Regions from separate parts of the Kitasatospora sp. NPDC056651 genome, predicted to be linked through region 1. Evidence: predicted binding sites of a transcription regulator. Region 1 holds the regulator's gene; the other holds the start of a gene.
What was found. The regulator HspR, encoded in region 1, represses chaperone genes until heat shock. The targets are predictions, from matches to a motif close to TTGAGNNNNNNNNNCTCAA.

Region 1 (8,582 bases):
CGCCCAGTTCGAACGCGACTGGGCCCGCGCCACCCCGGCCGGCCGCCACCTCGACCCGCCGCCGCCCACCACCGTCCGGATCGGCCGACTGCTCGCCCGCGGGCTCACCCAACGGGCCGTCGCCACCCGGCTGGGCCTGAGCGAACGCACGGTGGCCGCCCACATCTCCCGGCTGCGCGACCGCTACGGCGCGCAGACCCTCTTCCACCTCGGCTGGCAGCTCCGGGGCGAGCGCCATGACTGACACCCCCGCCTTGGTCGACGATCCATCGACGGTCGCCTTCGTGGTGGACCCCTTCGAGCAGCTCTGGCAGCGCGCCGGAGGAGTCAACCGGGCATCCTTGGAGGCCGGTTCAGTCGAGCCTGCCAGCCACCGGCAGATCCCCCGCATGCTCGCCCGGGGCCTCACCCGGCGGGCGATCGCGAGCCGTCTTGGCCTGAGCGAGCGCACGGGGGCGGGGCACATCGCCCGGCTGCGGGAGTCGTACGACGCCGAGACGCTGTTCCAGCTCGGCTGGCAGATGAGGGGGGCCCACGATGTCTGACCCGGTACTCGATCTACCCGACGCCGCCGCCCGGGAGCTCTACCGGGCGATCCTCAAGGACGGCGGCTGTCTGCGCGTCGGCGACGTCCGTGCCGAGGACGAGCCGACGGTCAGGCAACTCACCGACCTGGGGCTCCTGGTGTTCCGGATCGCGGACGGCGCCTACAGCGCGGTGAACCCCCGGGCGGTGGGCGAGCGCCTCGGCGCGGACCTGCGGGAGGAGAGCGCCCGCCTGCTCGCGCGGGCCACCCTCGTGCCGGACCTCCTGGAGGACCTGGCCAGGGCCTACGACGCGGCTCCGCGCCGGCGTGAATCGACCGGAGGCGTACGGCGGGTGGCGGGCATGGTCGAGATCCGGCACCTGATCTTCCAGATCGCCAAGGACCACCCGCACGAGGCCCTGGCCGCCCAGCCCGGCGGGCCGCGCCCGCACGCCCACATGGCCGACTCGCTCGACGCGGCCCGCCGCTACGTCGAGGCGGGCGGGGTCATGCGCACCATCTTCGAACCGTCGGCCTGTTCGGACGCCCGGACGGTCGAGTACGCGAAGGACTCGACGCGGGTCGGTGCCCCGATCCGGCTGCTGGACGGCCCCTTCACCAAGACCCTGATCTTCGACCGGGCCATCGCGCTGATCCCGGCGGAGCCGGACCACACCGTCGCCGCCGTGGTGGAGGATCCCGCGATGATCACGTACCTGGTCGACGGCTTCGAGCGGCAGTGGGAGCGGGCGCAGATCGTGGACTGGGAGGCACTGTCCGGCAGTTCCACCCCGTACGCGCCCCACGAGCAGGTGGGTCGGCTGCTCGCCCGGGGTCTCACGCAGCGGGCGATCGCCGGCCGGATGGGGCTGAGCGAACGCACGGTGGCCGGTCACATCGCCCGGCTGCGTGAGGTGTACGACGCGGAGACGCTGTTCCAACTGGGCTGGCGGATGCGTGGATCCCGGACGGGGGAGCCCGGTGGGTAGCCGCTGCTCAGCCGGTGGCAGCGCCGGTCGGCCAGTAGCCGGGGACGGGGGGCTGCTGCCGGGGGACGTTGAACTGCTCGCCGGGGGCGGTCCAGAAGCCCTCGCGCAGGGAGAGCGCCATGCCGGCCCAGTCGAGCGCGGTCTCGACCGTGTGGTTGAGGGCCTCCTGCGACCAGGTGTCGTCGAAGACCAGCGGCAGGACGGGGGCGACCTGCTCGATGGTGGCGATCAGCGGGTTGTGGGTGATGGCCTCGTCGACCAGCAGGACGATCGGCTTGCGCAGGGCCGACGCCCAGCCGAGCTCCAGGCTCACGCCGGCCGAGAGCGGGGCTCCGACGTAGGCGAACACGAGGTCGGCGGACTGGAGGGCGCGGAAGTCGGACGGAACGCGGGGCTCCGGCGCGCGGCCGGAGATGGTCCAGGCGTCGCTGTGGTGCGCGCTGTACACGGCGGCACCGCTGCGGAGCAGGGTGGTGCGGAGCGTCGTCAGCCGCGTCCGGCTGGCGAGGGTCACCACGCTGTCGGCCGGGCCGGTCAGCCGCATCAGCGGAGCGGCCAGGAACACACGTGCACGCCGACCCTCAGGGGCCTGGCTGTCGTGGTGACGCAGGTAGGGCTCGGTCATGTCGACTCCGGGGAAAGGCCGACCGGGTTGGGAAGTGGCGTCGGCAGGCGTTGAGATCGGTTGCTGCTTCAAGTAGTCCGGTGCCCCGATTGTGGTGAAAATTGACAGTACAGCAACATAATTGTCGAATGCTGCTGGACTATCGAGGGCGAACTGATCGTCCATCGCCCGGCCTGTCTCCGTCCAGGTTCGCGAGGTGGCATCTGGATGCCTGGCAGGGAGATGACGCAGCGGGAAGGCAGCGGTATGGCGCAGTCGGCGCGCATGCGGCACTATGGGGGCGCGCGTTCCATTGCTGCCTATTAGTTTGATACTTGGGTCGAGGGAAGTGGTTGGCTGATGTCTGGCATCCAGCGGCATGTCCGGAGGGTCTTGCTCTCCCTCGCCATCGGTGCGGCCGTGCTGGTGGGGGGCTTCTCCCTCGCTCACGGGAACCTCGACGCCGAAGGTGCCGGGACTGTGGTGGTTGCCCTTCAGGACGACATCAACTGGACCTGAGTTCCGCCTGTCGCCGACGGGGCGCTTGAGGTGTCGGCCCCCAGGCTCACGGCTGCGGCGCGGGGCCCTGGGACGCTCTCCCTAGGACGTAGCCCAGCTGGAACAGCGAATCCACGTTGTGGTCTTCCCGCATTTCCGCTATGTGGCGTGCCAGCGTTCGCTCGCTGATCCCGAGGCGGCGGGCGATGACGCGGTGGTTCGTGCCGGAAAGCAACAGCTCGATGATGGTCTGCCGCAGCCTGGAGACGACCTCCTGCGGGACCGTCCTGTTTCCGCTGAACTCCAGGGCCCGGGCCCAGTTCCGTTCGAATACTTCGTCGGCCAGGTATCTGATGACCGACTGGTCGTGGATGAACGCCGCGAGGCTCATGTCGTCGGCGACCGGGATGACGGCCATCCGGCGGTCGATGATGATGAGCCTGGTGTAGGGCTCGTCCAGGGTCCGGAACTGTGACCCGGCCGCAGACAGTGTGGTGACGTAGTCCCTGGTCGGCTGATGGTATCGGGTGCTCGCATGGTAGATGGTCCGCATGGTGGCGCCGAGCCGTAGAACCTCCAGGTCGGGCTCGATGCTCGCGGCGAGGACCTCGGGTGGACGGGGGCCACCGGGTTGCATGGCCAGCGCCTCCACCAACCCCTTGTCCGTGGACTGTCGGAGTCTCTGGTTTATGAGTGCCTTGCCGCGGACGTATTCGATGGGACCGCCGGCCTGGCTCGGCGAATGGAATCCTTCGGCGAGTTCACTGAAATCCGTCGGTATCGAGATGGCGCGGGACAGCAAATCGAGCGCCTGACGCTGCCAACTGAGGCTCAGGCTGATTGAGAGTTGTGCCGGATCGACCGCTACGAATACTCCCGGCGTGTCGATGTCGGGAACCAGGAGCCCGATATCCACTAGTTCGTCCAGAACGCTCGGTGTGACGGATTCATCGCCCTTCCGAATCGTTCTTCCGTGTGTCCGGGTGATGGCCAGGAAGACTTCGCGGGCGGCGGGGGACAGGGTGCGAGCAGCACTCGCTGGAGTGCCTGTCTGATCCCGGCCGCTCATTCTGCTCTCCTTGTCGTCTACCGGACAACATGGTTCGTGAATCCGTTGTGCTATTCAGGGCGATCTCTGAGCGGGGCCCGGATCGTACCGTTCGGGGGCCGGCGGGCAGGTCGGGCCAGTCGGCGGGTAGTCACTCTCTCACCACACGGCAGCCGCCGGCACCCCCCGGGAGGAGGGAGCCGGCGGCTCATGGCGGGCTTCGCGGCCCTGGTCAGCGCTTGGGCCGCCAGACGACCAGGGCGCTCGACGGAGAGGTGGGCGGCTGGTACGGGACGAGGTCGCGGCGGTAGGAGGCGTGGACGGCGGCCTCGCGCTGCTGGAGGGCGCTGGCGGCGCCTTCCAGGGAGTCGACCAGTTCCGCGACGCGCGACCGGAGGGCGGTGACCTGGTTCTCCAGCTCGATGATCCGCTTGATTCCGGCCAAGTTGATGCCCTCGTCCTGGGAGAGCCGCTGGACCTCGCGCAGCTGCTGGATGTCGCGCGCGGAGTAGCGGCGGCCTCGGCCGGCGGTGCGGTCGGGGCAGACCAGGCCGAGGCGGTCGTACTGGCGCAGGGTCTGCGGGTGCAGCCCGGACAGTTCGGCGGCCACGGAGATGACGTACACCGGGGTGTCCTCGGTGAGGACGTACGGCGGCGGGCCCGCGGCGGCCCGGCGGGTGCGGCGGGGGGCGGAGCCGGGCAGGCCCTCGCCGACTCCGGCGCCGATCGGGGTGTCGGGGTCGATCGGATTCATCGGGGACATCTGGTCGTCACGCTCCCTTCGCCGCCCGGAACAGGTCGGCTCGCGGATCGTCGGAGGCGGTGGCCTCGCGGTACTGCTCAAGGGCGTTCAGCGCGTCGCCGGTGACGTGCTGGGGCACCACGACCTCGACGGTGACGAGGAGGTCGCCGCGGGTGCCGTCCTTGCGGGTGGCGCCCTTGCCGCGGGCGCGCATGGTGAGGCCGTTGGCGCTGCCCGGGGGCAGCTTGAGCTTCACGGCCGGGCCGTTCAGCGTGGGCACCTCGATCGTGGCGCCGAGCGCCGCCTCGGGGAAGCTGACCGGAACGGTGACGGTGAGGTTGTCGCCCTTGCGCCCGAAGACCGGGTGCGGGTCGACGTGCACGGTGACGTAGAGGTCGCCGGGCTGCCCGCCGCGCTCGCCCTGGGCGCCCTTGCCCTTGAGCCGGATCCGCTGGTCGGCCTGGACGCCGGCCGGGATCCGGACCTGCATGGTGCGGGCCGAGCTGGCCCGGCCGCTGCCGTGGCAGTCGGGGCACGGGTCGTCGACGATCATGCCCCGGCCGCGGCAGTCCTTGCACGGCTCGGAGAGCGCGAAGGCGCCCTGGCCGCGGCTGACCGTGCCCGCGCCGACGCAGGTCGGACAGACCCGCGGGGTGGTGCCGGACTTGGCGCCGGTGCCGTTGCAGCCGCGGCAGGGGGCCTGGCTGGTCATCCGCAGCGGGACGGTCGCGCCGTCCACCGCCTCGTCGAAGGAGAGCGTCACCTCGGTCTCGACGTCGGCGCCGCGCCGGGGCTGGGCCTGCCGGGTGCCGCCGCCGCGGTTGAACAGGCCGCCGAAGACGTCGCCGAGCCCGCCGCCGGCGCCGCCGCCCTGGCTGCCGCTGAAGAGGTCGCCGAAGTCGAAGCTGTAGCCGCCGGGTCCGCCGGGGCCGCCGCCGGCCCGGAAGCCGCCGTTGGCGAAGAGGGCGCGGGCCTCGTCGTACTCCTTGCGGCGCTTCTCGTCGGAGAGGACGTCGTACGCCTCGGAGATGTCCTTGAACCGCTCCTCGGCCTTGGCGTCACCCTTGTTGGCGTCGGGGTGGAACTCGCGCGCGAGCTTGCGGTAGGTCTTCTTGATCTCGGTGGCGGTGGCGTCCTTGGGCACGCCGAGGACCTTGTAGTAGTCCTTCTCGACAAAGTCCTTGCCACTCATGGCTTCCGCCACCTCCCGATGTCCATCGTCACAGAGCTGTCAACAGCCGCTGGGCAAACGGCTGCTGACAGCGCGCTGCGGAGCCGGTCGCCGTACTTGCCGGCGTACGACTCCGCAGCGCACTGGTTGTCAGCTGTCACAGGGTGTCAGCTGTCCGAGCCACCGTCGGACTTGTCCGCGTCGGCGGACTTGGCCTCGGCGTCCGGGGACGCCTGGCTGCCGGGCTGGGGTTCGGCGACGGCCACCATCGCCGGGCGGATGATCCGCTCGCCGATGCGGTAGCCGGGCTGGAGGATCTGCACACAGGTGTTCTCGGTGACGTCCGAGGAGTAGCTGTGCATCAGCGCCTCGTGCATGGTCGGGTCGAAGGGCTCGCCCTCCTTGCCGAACTGCTGGAGGCCCAGCTTGGCGACGACCGTCTCCAGCGAGTCGGCGACGGACTTGAAGCCGCCCGTGACCTCGCCGTGCTCGCGGCCGCGGCCGATGTCGTCCAGGACCGGGATCAGCGACTCCAGGATGTTGGAGACGGCGATCTCGCGGACGGTCAGCCGGTCGCGCTCGACCCGCTTGCGGTAGTTCTGGTACTCGGCCTGGAGGCGCTGGAGGTCACCGGTGCGCTCGGCGAGCTCGCGCTTGGCGGTGGCGAGCTCCTCCGAACCGGATTCCCCGCCTGCGGCGGCCTCCTCCGCGGCCTTGATCACGGCCTCGTCCGCGGAGTCGTCGCCGGGCTTGCCGCCCTGCGGCTTGTCCGTCATGCCGCACCGCCCTTGGGCTTCTCGTCGTCGACGATCTCGGCGTCGACGACGTCGTCGTCCTTGGCCTGGGCGGAGTCACCGGCGGCGGCACCGGCGGGGGCGTCGGCGTTGGCGTACAGCGCCTGGCCGAGCTTCTGCGCGGTGGTGGAGACCTTCTCCGAGGCCTCGCGGATCTTCGCGATGTCCTCGCCCTTCAGGGCCTCCTTGAGCTCGCCGATGGCGGTCTCGACCTCGGTCTTGACGTCGCCCGGCAGCTTGTCGGCGTTGTCGGCGATGAACTTCTCGGTCGAGTAGACGAGCTGCTCGGCGGAGTTGCGGGTCTCCACGGCCTCGCGGCGCTTGTGGTCGTCCTCGGCGTACTGCTCGGCCTCGCGGCGCATGCGGTCGACCTCGTCCTTCGGCAGCGAGGAGCCGCCGGTGACGGTCATCTTCTGCTCCTTGCCGGTGCCGAGGTCCTTGGCGCCGACGTGCATGATGCCGTTGGCGTCGATGTCGAAGGTGACCTCGATCTGCGGCAGGCCGCGCGGCGCCGGCGGCAGGCCGGTCAGCTCGAACATGCCGAGCTTCTTGTTGTACGCGGCGATCTCGCGCTCGCCCTGGTAGACCTGGATCTGCACGGACGGCTGGTTGTCCTCGGCCGTGGTGAAGATCTCGGAGCGCTTGGTCGGGATCGTGGTGTTGCGCTCGATCAGCTTGGTCATGATGCCGCCCTTGGTCTCGATGCCGAGGGACAGCGGGGTGACGTCGAGCAGCAGGACGTCCTTGACCTCGCCCTTGAGGACACCGGCCTGGAGCGCGGCGCCGATGGCGACGACCTCGTCCGGGTTGACGCCCTTGTTGGCGTCCTGGCCGCCGGTCAGCTCCTTGACGAGCTCGGCGACGGCCGGCATGCGGGTCGAGCCACCGACCAGGACGACGTGGTCGATCTCGGAGAGCGAGATGCCGGCGTCCTTGATCACGTTGTGGAACGGGACCTTGCAGCGCTCCAGCAGGTCCGCGGTCAGCTGCTGGAACTGGGCGCGGGTGAGCTTCTCGTCCAGGTGCAGCGGGCCCTCGGCGGAGGCCGTGATGTACGGCAGGTTGATCGAGGTCTCGGAGGACGAGGACAGCTCGATCTTGGCCTTCTCGGCGGCCTCGCGCAGACGCTGCAGGGCCATCTTGTCCTTGGACAGGTCGACGCCGTGGCCGCCCTGGAAGACCTTGACCAGGTGGTCGACGACGCGCTGGTCCCAGTCGTCACCACCGAGGTGGTTGTCACCGTTGGTGGCCTTCACCTCGACGACCCCGTCGCCGATCTCCAGCAGGGAGACGTCGAAGGTGCCGCCGCCGAGGTCGAAGACCAGGATGGTCTGGTCGTCCTTGTCCAGGCCGTACGCGAGCGCGGCCGCGGTCGGCTCGTTGACGATGCGCAGGACGTTGAGGCCCGCGATCTCACCGGCCTCCTTGGTGGCCTGGCGCTCGGAGTCGTTGAAGTACGCCGGGACGGTGATGACGGCGTCGGTGACGGTCTCGCCCAGGTACGCCTCGGCGTCCCGCTTCAGCTTCTGCAGCACGAAGGCCGAGATCTGCTGGGGGTTGAAGTCCTTGCCGTCGATGTTGATCTTCCACCCGGTGCCCATGTGGCGCTTGACCGAGCGGATGGTGCGGTCGACGTTGGTGACCGCCTGGCGCTTGGCCACCTCGCCGACCAGGACCTCACCGTTCTTCGCGAAGGCGACGACGGACGGCGTGGTCCGCGCACCCTCGGCGTTCGTGATGACGGTGGGCTCGCCACCCTCCAGAACGCTGACGACCGAGTTCGTCGTACCGAGGTCGATGCCGACCGCGCGTGCCATCGTAGATACCTCCACGGAAGAGTTGAGCTTTACAGGCTCAAGGATGCACGACTCGGTGCGTGGCGTCAACAGGAGTGAGTGCCAGTCGCTCAACTTTGCTGAGCGAGGAACCGGCGCGGGCCCGCGGTCGGAGCCCGGCGGGTCCGCCACGCCGTGACGGGGGTGCGCTCACGTGACTGCCGCCATAGCTTGGGAATCTTCTGGAGAACCGTCAGTCACCGGTAATGTCCGGGCCGTCGGCCCGGAAAGTTACCGACCAGTACACTCAGTTCCCTGAAACCGTAGAACCGCAGAGCCTGCTCAACCGCAAAGCCGCAGGAGACGGAGAGCCGATGCAGCTAGCAGCGATCGTCATCTCGCTGGTCACATTCGTGATCGGCACCGCGCTCGCCG
Region 2 (8,582 bases), on a different contig from region 1:
GCGGACCGGGTCGAGCGGCCGGATGTCGGTCCAGACCCGGTGGGCGACACGGGCGGCCAGGTTCCGCGGCCGCGTGCCGTCGGATTCCCCGTTGCGTTGCTGTGGAAAGGTCATCGTCCCCTGTGGTCCCCGCTGGTGGCACGGCGTCGTCCCCGGCGCGGGCCCCCGGTGGCCCGTCGTCCGAGGGGCGCCGTCAGGAGAGCGGGGCCTCCAGCGCGTAGCCGACGCCGTGGACGGTGCGGATCCAGCTGGCGCCGATCTTCCGGCGCAGCGCCTTGACGTGGCTGTCCACGGTGCGGGTGCCGGAGGCGTCGGTCCAGTCCCACACCTCGGCCAGCAGCTGCTCGCGGGTGAGCACCGCGCGCGGCTGGGCGGCCAGGCAGGCGAGCAGGTCGAACTCGGTCGGCGTCAGGTGGACGTCGCCCGAGGCCAGCCGGACCCGGCGCTGCACGTGGTCGATCTCCAGCTCGCCGAAGCGCAGGCTGCCCAGCGCGGGCGTGCGGGCGGCCTGCTGGGCGCGCTCGACGCGGCGCAGCAGGACGTTGACGCGGGCGGCCAGCTCGCGCATCGAGAACGGCTTGGTCATGTAGTCGTCGGCGCCGACGCCGAGGCCGACCAGCAGGTCCGTCTCGTCGTCGCGGGCGGTCAGCATCAGCACCGGCACCGGGCGCTGGGCCTGGATCCGGCGGCACACCTCCAGGCCGTCGAAGCCGGGCAGCATGATGTCGAGGACCACCAGGTCCGGCTGCCAGGTGTGGAAGCCGTCGACCGCGCCGGGGCCGTCGTGGGCCACGGCGACCTTGAAGCCCTCGGCGCCCAGCCGGGCGGCGATCGACTCGGCGATCGTGGGCTCGTCCTCCACCACCAGGACTCTGCGCTGGCTGCTCACAGTGCCACCGGTGTTGTGGTTGTCCTGCTGAATTTCTGTCACGGTCACGCCACCGCCCCCAGGGCTGCGGGCCGGCCACCCGTGGGGATGGCGGGCTCCGCTCGTAGTCTTGTTCCGTCGTGGACTGTGCCGGGTCCGCCGTCCCGTCGCGCGATCGGGAGCCGAGGACGGATGGTCGGCCGCCCACTTCTCCCGCGCACTTCGCAGCGTACGGACAGCGGATGCTTCCCGGCAGGTGGACCGGACGTTTCCGGCCCGTGGGCCGGCTGTCGGGCCGCCCTCGGGCCCACCGCACGAGTGGGCACGGGCCGATACCTTACCCGGCGAATTTTCACTGCGTAACGGTACGTATGCAGTCCAGTTGACGCCAAGTCGCCGGTCAGAGGCCCTGCTGTCGCGTTAATCGGGAGAAGGTCTGGACCAATGTCGGGAATCCGGCGGTCCGCCGCGGCGACGGCCTTCACCGTCTTTTCCCAGGTGCCTCTCATAACCTCGACGTACGGTGACCGCGACGGCGCCCGGAGGGGTGGATTCCGCGCCGCGCGCCGGTACGTTGGGCATCTGCGGGGCCGGTGGGCGCGACGTGGAGCGGAGACGGCATGGCAGGGCTGCGGCAGGGCGCCGGCGGGTACGGGACCGCGGGGGCGCCGTACGGAATGCTCCGCCTCGGGCTGCGCACCGGCGTCCTGGAGTGGCTGCTGGAGCGGGTGCCGACACCCCGGCGGACGCCCTTCACGCTCGGATATCTCGCTGTCGTGGGAGCCACCACGACCTTTGCCAAGGTCGCCGATCCGGAACTCGTCCAGCGCTTGCAGGAAGCCTCCAGTTCGGACGGGCACAACCTGCTCCAGCATCCTTTGCGCGCCCTTGTGCTGAGCGGATTCTGGGTGGCCGGCGAGGTGTGGATGCCGTACCTGTGGGGATTCGCGTTCACGCTGGCGCCGCTGGAGCGGAAGGTCGGTCCGGCCCGGGCGGCGGCGGTGTTCGCGGCCGGGCACGTCGTGGCGACGCTGCTCTCCCAGGGGGTGGTGATCACCGCGGTGGAGACCGGGCGGATGGCGCCCGAGGCGATGGACTACCTGGACATCGGGGTCAGCTACGGCGTGCTGGCCTGCCTGGGGGCGGTGGCCGGGCTGCTCTCCTGGCGCGGGCGGCTGCTCGCGCTGGGCGGTGCCGGGCTGATGATCGCCGAGCAGATCGCCACCGACAAGGACGTGATCACCGGGGTGGGGCACCCGGCGGCGGTGCTCACCGGGGTCGCGCTGTGGCGCTGGCTGCGCCGGGCCGAGCGGCGTCCGCCGCCGCCGCGTCCGGCCGCGGCGACGGCCGCCGGGAGCGCTCCCGCGCGGGTGCGGACGGCGCGTTGACGCCGCCGCCCGGGCGGGGTCCGCCCGGGCCGCGGTGACCTTTTCATCAGGTTCTCTTGAGGTTCTCTTCATGCGCTTTTGGGGCTCTTTTGACGGAGTCGGGCGTGGCGCGTTCCGCGTCGATTCCTGTTCGCTCACGGCGAACCGGGCGTCGGGAACATCTGCCGCCCGCCAAGCCTTAGTCAGGTCGACTCAAGTTCGATGACTGGGGAGAGATCATGGCATCCACGTCCACACCGCTCACCCTGCCGGTGCTGCCGCTCGACGACGAGGTCGTCCTGCCGGGGATGGTCGTCCCGCTGGACCTGAAGGACACCGAGGTGCGCGCGGCGGTCGAGGCCGCCCGGGCCGCGGCCGCCGGCGCCGGCAAGCCGCAGGTCCTGCTGGTGCCCCGGGTGGACGGCTCGTACGCCGCGGCCGGCACCCTGGCCACCGTGGAGCAGGTCGGCCGGCTGGCCGACGGCGACCCCGCGGCGCTGGTGCGCGCCGTGCGCCGAGTCCGGATCGGGGTCGGCACCACCGGCCCCGGCGCCGCCCTCTGGGTGGAGACCACACCCTTCAAGGAGTCCTCCGTCGGCATGCCGGTGGCCGGCCGGGCCGCCGAGCTGGTCAAGGAGTACAAGGCGCTGTCCACCCAGTGGCTGCGCAAGCGCGGCGCCTGGCAGGTCGTCGACCGGGTGGCGCAGATCGAGGGCGTCGGCGAGCTCGCCGACAACATCGGCTACGCGCCCTTCGCCACCGCCGAGCAGAAGCTCAAGGTGCTGCTGGAGGCCGACCAGGTCGCCCGTCTGGAGTACGCGCTCGGCCTGCTGCGCGACCACCTCGCGGAGGAGGAGGTCAACGACACCATCCGCAAGGACGTCGAGGAGGGCGTGGCCAAGCAGCAGAAGGAGTTCCTGCTCCGCCGACAGCTGGAGGCCGTCCGCAAGGAGCTGGCCGAGCTGAACGGCGAGGCCGTCGACGAGGAGGGCGACTACCGCGCCCGGGTCGAGGCCGCCGACCTGCCGGAGAAGGTCCGTGAGGCCGCGCTCAAGGAGGTCGACAAGCTGGAGCGGGCCTCCGACCAGTCGCCCGAGGGCTCCTGGATCCGCACCTGGCTGGACACCGTCCTGGAGCTGCCCTGGAACGAGCGCACCGAGGACGCGTACGACATCGCCGGCGCCCGCGCGGTGCTGGACGCCGACCACGCCGGCCTCGCCGACGTCAAGGACCGGATCGTCGAGTACCTGGCCGTCCGCAAGCGCCGGGCCGACCAGGGGCTCGCGCAGGTCGGCGGCCGCCGAGGGGGCGCCGTGCTGGCCCTGGTCGGCCCGCCCGGCACCGGAAAGACCTCGCTCGGCCAGTCCGTCGCCCGGGCGATGGGCCGCGAGTTCGTCCGGGTCGCGCTCGGCGGCGTCCGGGACGAGGCGGAGATCCGCGGCCACCGGCGCACCTACGTCGGCGCGCTGCCCGGCCGGCTGGTGCGGGCGATCAAGGAGGCCGGCTCGATGAACCCGGTCGTCCTGCTCGACGAGATCGACAAGGTGGGCTCCGACTACCGGGGCGACCCGGCCGCGGCCCTGCTGGAGGTGCTGGACCCGGCGCAGAACCACACCTTCCGCGACCACTACCTGGAGGTCGAGCTCGACCTCTCCGACGTCGTCTTCCTCGCCACCGCCAACGTGCTGGAGGCCATCCCCGAGCCGCTGCTCGACCGGATGGAGCTGGTCCGGCTGGACGGCTACACCGAGGACGAGAAGGTCGTCATCGCCCGCGACCACCTGCTCCCGCGCCAGCTGGAGAAGGCCGGGCTCGGCGGCGAGCAGGTCACCGTGGACGAGGAGGCGCTGCGCGGGCTCGCCGGGGAGTACACCCGGGAGGCCGGCGTCCGGAACCTGGAGCGCTCGATCGCCCGGGTGCTGCGCAAGATCGCCGCGCAGGCCGAGCTGGGCGAGCGCGAGCTGCCCGCCGCGGTCGGCGCGCGGGACCTGCGCGCCCTGATCGGCCGGCCGCACCACGTGCCGGAGTCCGCCCACGAGCCGGCCGAGCGCCGCACCGCCGTCCCCGGCGTGGCCACCGGCCTCGCGGTGACGGGCGCCGGCGGCGACGTCCTCTACATCGAGGCCTCGCTGGCCGACGCCGAGACCGGTGGCACCGGGCTCACGCTGACCGGCCAGCTGGGCGACGTGATGAAGGAGTCCGCGCACATCGCGCTCTCCTTCCTGCGCTCGCGCGGGGCCGAGCTGGAACTGCCGGTCACCTCGCTGCGCGACCGCGGCGTGCACCTGCACGTCCCGGCCGGGGCCGTCCCCAAGGACGGGCCGAGCGCCGGAATCACCATGACCACGGCGCTGGCCTCGCTGCTCTCCGGCCGCAAGGTGCGCACCGACGTGGCGATGACGGGCGAGGTGTCGCTGACCGGGCGGGTGCTGCCGATCGGCGGGGTGAAGCAGAAGCTGCTCGCCGCCGACCGGGCCGGGATCACCACGGTGATCATCCCCAAGCGCAACGAGGCCGACCTGGACGACGTCCCGGCCGAGGTGCTGGGGCGGCTCACCGTCCACCCGGTGGCGGACGTGCGGGAGGTGCTGCGGCTGGCGCTGGAGCCGGCCGCGGTGCTGGTGGCCGCCTGACCGCCTGACCGCATGACCGCCTGACCGCCTGACCGGCGCCCGGGCCGCCCGCCGTGGCGGCCCGGGCATCCGATGTCCCCGGCCGCCGCGGCGATCTGACGGGCCGGCGGCACCCGCGCGTGCGACACTGCGGAGATGCCGTCCCCCACGCAGCGGGCCCTGGCCAGGGTGCCCGACCGGCTGCGGCCGCTCCTGGTGCGGCACCGCCGGCTGGTGAAGTTCCTGCTGGTCGGGAGCGGCTGCTTCGTGCTCACCACGGTGATCGACTTCGAGCTCAAGTCCACCGTGCTGGAGCGCAAGCCGGTGGTCGCGCTGACGGTCGCGACCGTGATCGGCACCGCGGTCTCGTACGTGCTGAACCGCCGCTGGGCCTTCCGGGCCGACGGGCGCCGGCGCGAGGTGCTGATGTTCGTCCTGGTCAGCACGGTGGCGATCGCCGTCAACGACATGCCGCTGGCGGTCTCCCGGTACCTGCTGGACCTCCGGGAGCCGTACGTCGACCCCTTCCGGCAGGAGGTCGCGGACTTCCTCAGCGGAATGGTCGTCGGCACCTTCGTGGCGATGCTGTTCCGCTACTGGGCGATGCGGCGGTGGGTCTTCGCCCCGCTCGCCGAGACCGCCCCACCCACCCCGCCCGCCCTACCCACCCCGCCCGCCGAGCCCGCCCCGATCCCGGCGGTCGCCCCGGAACCCGGCTACGCTGCACCCGAGATGCCACGGGATGTGCCGTAAAGGGGCGAGGTGAGCGTTGTGCGCGAGCCGGACGCCCTCCGGACCGGGCCCGCCAGCCAGCAGGGGATGCGGCGGGCCAACCTGGCCCTGGTGCTCGGGGTGATCGCGAGCGGCCCGCGCTCGCGCGCCGAGGTGGCCGCCGGGACGGGACTGACCAGGGCCGCCGTCTCCTCCCTCGCCGAACAGCTGATCGCCGCCGGCCTGGTGGTCGAGGAGGGGCCCGCCGCGTCCAACGGCAGGGTCGGCCGCCCCGGCACCGCCCTCGGCCTCAACCCGGCCGGGCCCGGCGGCCTCGGCGCCGAGATCGGGGTCCGGCACCTGGGCGCCTGCGTGGTCGACCTGCGCGGCGAGGTCCGCGCCGCCCGGCGCCGGGAGGTCTCCAACCACGGCCGCGAGCCCGCCGCCGTCATGGCCGACCTCGCCGGACTGCTGAGCGAGGCCGTCGCCGAGGCGGGGCTGCGCCCGGCCGGGCTCACCCTGGCCGTGCCCGGACTGGTCGGAGCCTTCGACGGAGTGCTCCAGCGGGCCGCCAACCTGGACTGGCGGGACGTCCCGCTGGCCGCCGAACTGCGCCCGGCGCTGCGCGCGGTCGGCGGCGGCCTGGCCGGGCTGCCGATCGAGGCGGACAACGAGGCCAACCTCGGCGGCCTGGCCGAGCACTGGTTGGCCGGGGGCCCGGAGGACTTCCTGTACGTCTCCGCCGAGGCCGGGGTCGGCGCGGCGATCGTGGTCGGCGGCCGGCTGCTGCGCGGGGCGCGCGGCTTCGCCGGCGAGTTCGGCCACGTACCGGTGCACCCTGACGGGCCGCGCTGCGCCTGCGGGGCGCACGGCTGCCTGGAGCAGTACGCGGGCGAGGCGGCGGTGCTGCGGGCGGCCGGCCTGGCCGGGGCCGGCGGTGACTGGGTGGCGCTGCTCGCCGACCGCGCCGGGGCCGGGGACGGAGCGGTCCGCGCCGCGCTGGCCGGGGCGGGTGCGGCGCTCGGCACCGCGGCCGCCGGGGCGGTCAACCTGCTGGATCCGGCCGAGGTGGTGCTCGGCGGCGGCTATGCCCGGCTGGCGCCCTGGCTGCTGCCCGCGATGCGCGCCGAGCTGGCCGCCCGGGTGACGGTCCGGCCGTGGTCCGCCGACCGGCTCACCGTCTCCCGGCTCGGCCGCCGGGGCCCGCTGCTGGGCGCGGCGGTGCGGGTGGTGCGGGCGGTGGTCGCCGACCCGGGGCCGCTCGGCTGACCCGGAGGAGCCCACGACGGGCGCGGGGCTGCCGGGGCCCGCTGGTGGGCGCGGTGCGTGCCGGGCCGGCTGTCCGGCTCCCGGCCGGTCCGGCGGCCGCTGCCCCGGACGCGCCCGAGCCCCCGGCCTGGGGAGGCCGGGGGCTCGGTGGCGATCGGTGGCGATCGGTGGCGATCGGTGACGGGAGGCTCAGGCCTCGTCGGCCACCAGTTCGCGGCCGCCGGAGCGCGGGCCGCGCAGCACGGCCAGCAGGGCGACGCCGATGCCGATCAGCGCCCAGACCACCATGACCAGGATCGGCATCCCCAGGTTGGTGGAGCCGAAGTAGGCGACCGACTTGGTGGCGCTGGTACCGGCGCCGTTGGGGATCCAGGAGCCGATGGCCCGCCAGAACGGCGGCGTCATCGGGGCCGGGTAGACCCCGCCCGCGCTCGGGTTGCCGAGCACCACGAAGATCAACACCGCGACGCCGATGCCGAGGATGTCGAACAGGCACTGGAGCGCCATGGTGAACGCGCCGACCGTGAAGACCACCAGGGCGCCGACGGCGCTCAGGGCGAGGACCGAGCCCGGCAGGGCGTTCAGCACCGGTCCGGCGATCACCGTGCCGAGGAGGCCGGCCCCGATCGAGTACACCGCGAGGACGCCGAGGCGGATCAGCAGGCGGTGGGTGTTGGCCGGCTTGGAGCCGGCGCTGATGCCGAGGATCGAGGCGACCAGGTAGCCGCCGACGCACCAGCCGATCACCAGGTAGAAGGCGGAGAGGCCGTTGTTGTCGCCCTTGGCGAGCGGCACCACGTCCTGGACCTTGACGGTCCGGCCCTGGCTCTGGTCGATCGCGGTGGTGATGGTCTCGGCGGCCTTGGCGGCGGCGGTGCCGCGGGCGTTGCCGACCAGAAGGGTGTCCTGGGTGGAGGTCGGGTCCACGACCAGTGCGGCGTAGAGCTTCTGGTCCTTGATCAGCCGGGTCGCCGTCTCGGCGTCCGGTGCGGTGGAGGCCCGGACGGCGTCGTTCGGCACCGACTCCAGCGCGCCGACCAGCTTGGGGGCGACCTGCGGCGGGGCGACCACCGCGATCGAGAGGTTCTGCGGGGCGGGCTTGTGCAGCGCCCCGATGTAGGAGGTGATGAAGCCGAGCTGGAGCAGCAGGACTCCGAACACGAGCAGTGCCGCGCGCGGGGTGACCGCATTCTTCAACTCGGCGACGAAACCCTGCCCCGGGGCTGCCATCCACATCTCCTTGCGTATCGGGGAAAAACGGTACTTCCAGAACCGATACTTAATACCATGAACTAGTTCGCTCGTCGTACCTCACGCGCCGGGCTGTGGCGGGTGTCGCTGCGCGATACTGGCGCGGTGAGCGACGAGGAAGCCCTGGTGGCGGTGGAGCGGGAGGTCGCGCTGATGTTCCGGCGCGGCCGGGCCAGAGTGGCGGAACTCTCACGACGGGTGCACCCCGGGCTGGAGGGCATGGCGTACAGCCTCCTCGGCTACATCGAGCAGGCCGGACCGGTGCGGGTGACGGACGTCGGCGTGCACTTCGCCGTCGGCAAGGCGACGGTGAGCCGGCAGGTCCGGACGCTGGAGGAGCTGGGCCTGGTGGCCCGGGAGGCGGATCCACTGGACCGCCGGTCGGCGCTGGTCTCGCTCACCGAGGACGGGCGGCGGCGCTTCCTGGCCGCGCGGGACGTGCGGATGCGGCGGGTGCGCGAGGTGATGGGCGACTGGTCGCCGGAGGACGTGGCCCGCTTCGCG

Region 2: the regulator HspR is predicted to act here: its motif matches at 2,434-2,452, upstream of lon (endopeptidase La).

The regions. Positions count from the first base shown of each region.
Region 1 is NZ_JBHTWX010000071.1:5,830-14,411, reverse strand. Features, by position in the region: gene ACFRAR_RS25260 (LuxR C-terminal-related transcriptional regulator) at 1-244, shown strand, start outside; gene ACFRAR_RS25255 (hypothetical protein) at 237-545, shown strand; gene ACFRAR_RS25250 (LuxR family transcriptional regulator) at 538-1,515, shown strand; gene ACFRAR_RS25245 (hypothetical protein) at 1,523-2,140, opposite strand; gene ACFRAR_RS25240 (hypothetical protein) at 2,480-2,638, shown strand; gene ACFRAR_RS25235 (hypothetical protein) at 2,685-3,686, opposite strand; gene ACFRAR_RS25230 (heat shock protein transcriptional repressor HspR) at 3,898-4,428, opposite strand; gene dnaJ (molecular chaperone DnaJ) at 4,436-5,599, opposite strand; gene grpE (nucleotide exchange factor GrpE) at 5,746-6,354, opposite strand; gene dnaK (molecular chaperone DnaK) at 6,351-8,189, opposite strand; gene ACFRAR_RS25210 (heterodisulfide reductase-related iron-sulfur binding cluster) at 8,522-8,582, shown strand, end outside.
Region 2 is NZ_JBHTWX010000019.1:1,627-10,208, forward strand. Features, by position in the region: gene ACFRAR_RS10525 (sensor histidine kinase) at 1-114, opposite strand, end outside; gene ACFRAR_RS10530 (response regulator transcription factor) at 194-931, opposite strand; gene ACFRAR_RS10535 (rhomboid-like protein) at 1,489-2,256, shown strand; gene lon (endopeptidase La) at 2,475-4,868, shown strand; gene ACFRAR_RS10545 (GtrA family protein) at 5,004-5,600, shown strand; gene ACFRAR_RS10550 (ROK family protein) at 5,667-6,827, shown strand; gene ACFRAR_RS10555 (DUF3533 domain-containing protein) at 7,017-8,057, opposite strand; gene ACFRAR_RS10560 (MarR family winged helix-turn-helix transcriptional regulator) at 8,184-8,582, shown strand, end outside.